DNA from 3 places in the Nitrosomonas sp. Is24 genome. Region 3 is predicted to be linked to each of the others. Evidence: riboswitches for the same ligand, from Rfam matches in the RefSeq annotation. Region 3 holds a riboswitch; each other region holds the start of a gene.
The links. Region 3 has a riboswitch for cyclic di-GMP ahead of R2103_RS07100 (FxDxF family PEP-CTERM protein). Riboswitches for the same ligand answer to the same signal wherever they lie in the genome.
Positions count from the first base shown of each region.

Region 1: linked by a shared signal. The riboswitch ahead of R2103_RS03455 (hypothetical protein) and the one ahead of R2103_RS07100 (FxDxF family PEP-CTERM protein) in region 3 are both predicted to bind cyclic di-GMP.
Region 2: linked by a shared signal. The riboswitch ahead of R2103_RS12170 (hypothetical protein) and the one ahead of R2103_RS07100 (FxDxF family PEP-CTERM protein) in region 3 are both predicted to bind cyclic di-GMP.

Region 1 covers NZ_JAWJZG010000001.1:797,074-799,349, forward strand. Annotated here, with positions in the region: gene R2103_RS03450 (glycosyltransferase family 4 protein) at 1-52, shown strand, start outside; cyclic di-GMP riboswitch class I at 905-991, shown strand; gene R2103_RS03455 (hypothetical protein) at 1,103-2,276, shown strand, end outside.
Region 2 covers NZ_JAWJZG010000001.1:2,656,457-2,658,732, reverse strand. Annotated here, with positions in the region: gene mgtE (magnesium transporter) at 1-313, opposite strand, end outside; cyclic di-GMP riboswitch class I at 658-744, shown strand; gene R2103_RS12170 (hypothetical protein) at 857-2,215, shown strand.
Region 3 covers NZ_JAWJZG010000001.1:1,575,763-1,578,038, forward strand. Annotated here, with positions in the region: gene purB (adenylosuccinate lyase) at 1-990, opposite strand, end outside; cyclic di-GMP riboswitch class I at 1,197-1,288, shown strand; gene R2103_RS07100 (FxDxF family PEP-CTERM protein) at 1,451-2,276, shown strand, end outside.

The sequences.
Region 1 (2,276 bases), 780 kb from region 3:
CGCGGCGAATTACTTGGCGATTGTATATCAGCAGGTTGCTGCCTTGAAATGAAGAGATTGATTCAATTATCACCGTAATTTGATGGATCTGTAATAACACTATTTCGGGGCCAATTACCTAGGCGATTATAGTGACATTTTTTGTTAACTAATGACATGATATGTTAATGGGTTCTGGATTTATAGCTTGATATCGATTATAGGCATTCAATTTAATCAACCTTTTGAGATTGTATGTTCTAGCCTATAAGTATGCCAAGCATGTGCTTGCGATCATAAAAGACTTGGCAAGCGCAAAATTTGCGCAACTGGCTACCATGGTTTGCTCACCATTGAATTGCACTAGCCAAATTGCGTAGCTTTGTGAGCCGTATTGCAATATTTTGAGTTTATTGTGGCAACGTTAAATGGACATCATCAGCCGGTTTTATTCGACAATAATAGATCATTCCTGATAATACTGACACTGACGGAGAAAGCTCACTTGGTTATTTTGCATAATCATCATTTCTCGTTCTCGCGGACTCAATGATCAAGTCTTTTTGCCAGAAATCAAACTCTGTGCGAATTGCCAGATCCCGCGATGCAATCATCGACACTACTCATCTTATCTTTTCTGGTGCCATACCTGCGGGCAAATAGTTATGTGGCTTTTCCAGTAACTGCTATTTTTAGCGGTTGATTCGTGCTGAGCAAATTCTATAACGCGATGCCAATTGTACGATCTCTTGTCTTTCAATTGATGCCAATGACACTTAGTTCTGAATTCGCTGGAATATTACTTATTTTTTTCCGGGCTTATCATGCTTCTATCTATTTTTTCAAAGTTTAATTACCTATAGCAGTTTTGGGATGTCATTTCGGCGGCTACAGTTGGCACGGTTTATGCTGAATTAGTATCGCAACATGAAAAAGGCAAACTCTGCGAAAGCAGGGGACGCAAAGTCACTGATCTAAAGGGCGAATGCCCCAGGATGGCAGGACTGCCAGATACGTTACTCGTTTATTTACTACGTTATATTGATGTTGATAATTATCGAATGAAATAACTTTGAAGCGTATCCATGCAGTTCCATCCTTTAACTCTAAGGAGGAACGTTATATGAATATTAACAATCAAGCATTACAAGCCAGCAGTTTTCCGGTTTTAATTATAAAGCAGCTACATATAGAGAAATCTAATGCTAATTGCTTTGCCCGGCGTGGCGTTAACATGGTATTTATTAATATGCTATTGCTACTGACTGCATTGAGCTTTGTGACCCCGGCAGCTTATGCAGCTTCTCTGCTTTTTAAATCTAATTTAGGTTCTGGTGTTTCTCTCGGAGCGCCATATAACTTCTCAGCTCACGGAGCATATCAGATGATCAATGGCACCGATAAAGAAACCGGATATATGTGGCCGGTTTCTGCTTTGGGCTCAAATTTCTCAGGTGTGCAACTGATTACTGTCGATCCTATTACGTCTTCAACGATCGGAAATTACATTAGCAGTCAAATTCGATCGGTAACAGGACCAAAAGGTGGGGCGGTTAATGAACTTTTTCAACAAGTGAAAATTACCGGAGAACTGGGACGAGCTGGCTCGCAGGCGCCATTATTGATTCAAAGACCATGGACGATTGGTGATGTTAAAGACTTGTATATTACTTACTGGTTTAAATATCAAGCTGATCTGGAGACACAACTGGACAATACAGTTTCATCTGCGAATTGGCGGACACAATTCTCACTCAAGACAGGGGGGTACAATAACACAGGAGAGGGTGATTATCGGATGAGCGTGACTGTAATGAAAGGAGCTGATGGCAAGCTCTACTGGATGACAAAGGGTGATAATGTGGGCGGCGTATTCCCCACCAGGGTCGATTACTGGCGTGAAGATAATCATATTGTTCCAGTGCCGATAGATAAATGGTTTAAGTTTGAAGTTTACTGGCATCGGTCAAGTGGCACTGATGGACGCTTCTGGGCAGCCGTCGATGGCGAAGTGATAGCGGATTACCACGGGCCAAATATGGGGGATTACAATCTTCCTATAACCCGGATTTTTGTGAGCAATCCGTATAGCGGCGGTCATACGTCAGTAGACAATCACATAACAGGATTGGAGATATGGAATGGTTTTCCGTGCGGTGACGGAGTGTCTTGCCTTAATTTTGATACTGTTGCTCCTACAGTGCCAGCTTCATTAGCATCAAAACTATCCAATTATGGAACTGCTTCCGGAGTTGCACTATCTTGGAGCAAGTCCTCAGATAATGTAGCTGTTGCGG
Region 2 (2,276 bases), 1.1 Mb from region 3:
GGACGGCGTCGGAGGTTTCCAGCAGGACTTCCCCGTCCCGGTCCGATTTGACCATGCTCCAGATCAGCAGCCGGTCTTCCAGCGGCAGCGCTTCCAGAATCAGCGCAATATCGGCGGGGTGGAGTTGATCCAGAAAATGTTGCAGCTCGGACAGATTTTGTTTTTGCACCGCGGAATGAACCAGCGATTCGTCCGGTGCATCCTGCAGATTCACCAGACCTTCGACCAGCTTGTATTTGCGTAACAGAAACGTGACCTGCTGCAGCGGCGTCGGTGAATTGTCCTGATCGTTGTCGTTGTCAGTTTCAGTCATAACAGGTTTGCGCTGGCGAAGCAGCTTTCTCGTTGGGAATAAATTCAGCCTGCTTATACGCTGAATAGTTTGCAATTTAATGACCGGGAAGTATAACCGTCCGTGCTATGTCAGCACCAACAAAATATTGGACGGCTAACCGGGGTCGTTCCACTTTTTTGTATTTTTACTATGCGGCGCTGACCGTTCTTGTCGCCAGCTGACAAGAAACGTCACCTACTCTTTGCTTGATTCCTGCGTGTCCATGACAAGAATACATTTAATGTATTTGTTAATTGTATTTTCTTGAATTGTCGACCGGCAAATTCTTGATTGGCACAGTTCCTGCTTATAGATGGTTCGTAGTATGAAAAAGGCAAACCCTGCGAAAGCAGGGGACGCAAAGTCACTGATCTAACGGGCCAGTGCCCCAGGATAGCAGGACTGCCAGATAACGCTCTCGTCTTGATCATCGCAATGATTCGACAAGTATCGAACGAAGTAATGTTGATACAAGCATATCCACGCAGTTCCGTCCTTTTAACGTTAAGGAGGAACCCTAATATGAATTTCAATCATCAGAAACGACAAACTGCCAATCCGCTGGCAACGGATGACGCAACAGAGTTAATGAGAAACGCCGGAACAAGTTACATGATCAAGCTGAGTGCTGGTGTAGTGCTCATGATGCTGGTATTGGCGGCTGCTCCCGTCACCCATGCGGCCGGTCTGCTGTTTAAATCTAACTTTGGTGCGGGTATATCGCTTGGAGCACCCTATGGCTTTGCTACTAAAGGGGCTTATCAGGATATTATAGGTACAGATAAAGAAACTGGTTATAGCTGGCCGGTCTCTGCTCTAGGTGCAAATTTCTCGGGTGTGCAACTGATTACTGTCGATCCTATTACTTCTACGACGATCGGAGATTACATCAGTGGTGAAATCAGATCAGTAGCTGGGCCAAAAGGGGAAGCGGTTAATGAGCTTTTTCAACAAGTGAAAATAACCGGTGAATTGGGGCGGGCTGGTTCACAGGCGCCACTGTTGATTAGAAGACCATGGACAATAGGTGATGTCAATGATTTGTACATTACTTACTGGTTTAAGTATCAGGCAAATTTAGAAACGCAGTTGGATAATACGGTTTCGTCCGCGAATTGGCGGACACAATTCTCACTCAAGACAGGGGGGTACAATAACACAGGAGAGGGTGATTATCGGATGAGCGTGACTGTAATGAAAGGAGCTGATGGCAAGCTCTACTGGATGACAAAGGGTGATAATGTGGGCGGCGTATTCCCCACCAGGGTCGATTACTGGCGTGAAGATAATCATATTGTTCCAGTGCCGATAGATAAATGGTTTAAGTTTGAAGTTTACTGGCATCGGTCAAGTGGCACTGATGGACGCTTCTGGGCAGCCGTCGATGGCGAAGTGATAGCGGATTACCACGGGCCAAATATGGGGGATTACAATCTTCCTATAACCCGGATTTTTGTGAGCAATCCATATAGTGGTGGTCATGTGTCAGTGGATAATCACATTACCGGATTGGAGATATGGAATGACTTCCCTTGTGGCGACGGAGTGTCTTGCGTCAATGCGGATTCTGTTGCTCCGACTGTACCCACTTCACTTCTGGCGGCATTAAAATCGACTACAACCACGACAAAAGTAAAAGGTAAGACAAGAACTATTTCCTCTGCATCGGTTTCGCTATCCTGGAATGCATCCTCCGATAATATCGCTGTTGCGGGGTATTACATCTACAGGAATGGAACAAAAATTGCAGTTAGTACTTCAACGAGTTATTCAGACTCACTTGGAAATGCTACTGGGTCTATTTATAGTTACACAGTGAAGGCTTTCGATGCGATGGGTAATATATCGACAGCCAGCAATGTAGCTTCGATTGTTTATTAGAGATTTTGCATGGTGATTACGTTTGCCGGTCAGGTGCGTAATCACCGTATTTCTTGGATTA
Region 3 (2,276 bases):
TACGGGCAATTTTTCGCTCAAATGCCGCAACAAGGCATTGGCAATCCCCAGATTGCCTTCCGAGTTTTCAAAATCAATCGGATTGACTTTATGCGGCATGGTGGAAGAACCGACTTCATCCGCTTTGGTTTTTTGCTTGAAATAGCCGAGCGAAATATAGCCCCAGATATCGCGGTTCAAATCCAACAAAATGGTGTTAATCCGGGCATAGGCATCGAACAACTCGGCCATGGTATCGTGCGGCTCAATCTGCGTGGTGTAAGGATTGAATTCCAGTCCCAACTTCTCGACAAACGATTGCGCGAATTTTTCCCAGTCCAGATCCGGGTACGCGGATAAATGCGCGTTGTAATTACCCACTGCGCCATTGATTTTGCCCAGTATGGCGACAGCCGCCAATTTTTCCCTACCGCGTTGCAAGCGATACACGGTATTGGCGATCTCCTTGCCTAAAGTCGTCGGTGTTGCCGGTTGCCCGTGCGTGCGCGCCAGCATCGCCACATCCGCCAATTGGTGTGCCAATTCGATCAAGCGCGCAATGATTTTGTCGAGCGCCGGTAACATGACTTTTTCCAGACTCAGCTTCAACATCAAGCCGTGCGACAGATTATTGATATCTTCCGAAGTGCAGGCGAAATGAATAAATTCGGCCACTTTGACCACTTCCGCATTACCCGCGAGTTTTTGCTTTAACCAATATTCCACCGCCTTAACGTCATGATTGGTTGTCGCTTCTATGGCTTTAACCGCTGCCGCGTCCTCGACCGAAAAATTGGCTGTCAAATCGTCCAATTGCGCATGAGTTACCGCAGAAAAAGCTGGCACTTCCACAATCTCAGAGTCATCGCTCAATGCTCTGAGCCACGCAACCTCAACTTGCACGCGGAAACGAATCAGCGCGAATTCACTGAAATAAAATCGTAATGGCTCAACTTTGCTGTGATAACGGCCATCCAGGGGAGATAAAGCGGTAATAACGGTGGAATTCATGATATTGGCAATTTTTCAGAAGGCCGGATTTTACCATGCTTGTTGTGTGCTCAAAGCGGTTAATTTGTCTGGCAATTTCTCGATAGCATTTGGCGCAATCCCGCACCACTATTGGTGGTGTGGCAATTTGCCGCAGCGACAATTTGTCGCATTGTTTTATCAGAATTTTCCCATAAACTATAAAAACGTAATTTATTGAGACAGATACCAGACAAAGCCACGCTTGCCGCTAGACAGGCACGGAAAGCCAGCGGATCTCATTTGAATCTTACCAATGTGAGATGGCCGGGTTGCCTCCCGTGAGTATGGGGAGTAGCTGAAACAAACAGTGTGAAATTACCGCACAGGTTTCAGATCATCGCTCAAAAAGAAGCGCCGCACAGTTGTTGTTTCTTCTCAATTCTACAAGCAACCGGCAGCGCCGCAAAACCTTTAAATAGTATCGTTTTGGAGAAAAGAAATGCAATTAAAATCATATCATAAGAAAACAAGTACACTGGCTTCAGCCGTCATTATTTCGCTTGCAGCATTGGCAAGTAGCCATGTCCATGCAGCCGATGCTGTATCACCCAAAGGCTGGGTCGGCAGTGATAATGTCGTGAGTCTGGGTGAAACCATTACAGCCAATGAAAGCGGCTTGAAAAGCGCATACACAGGCAATCCAAATCTGAATTTCTCTGCTTGGGCGCATACCGGAGATTGGTTTGTTTTTCAAAATACCAATTTGGCGGATGTGAGCGTAACCGTTTCCGGAGCTGCTGGATTTGCTCCAGGTTTGACCGTGTGGGCAACCGGCGCGGCGAAATTTGATGGTGGCACCGAAGGCTTTGGTTCAGAAATCAGCGCCGCAGGATTTGGCACGCCGCACTCACTGAACGCTACCGGTGCAATCGGCGATGCAGGCACGCTGTGGATGGCCAACGGCCAAGGCGGTAATGCCATCGAAACCCTTGGATATGCAGTTTCAGGTCCGGCTGCATTCACTGCAGCCGACACAGGTTGGGGCGAAACCATTTTTACCGGCGCGCATGATGTGAGCGTAACCAACACATTTGAAAACGGGGTAACCGGCAGCACCAGTGCAAACATAGCAACGCTAACATTCAATGACTTAGCCTCAGGCTGGTACGCTGTATATGTCGGCGGCACCAACCATGCTTCAGCAGGTGGAGCGTTTGCATTGACAGTTAGCGCAGTACCGGAAGCAGAAACCTGGGCGATGCTGCTCGTGGGTCTGGGTTTAGTTGGCTGGCGTCTGAGAAGATCACCGTCAGAATCATGCGAAG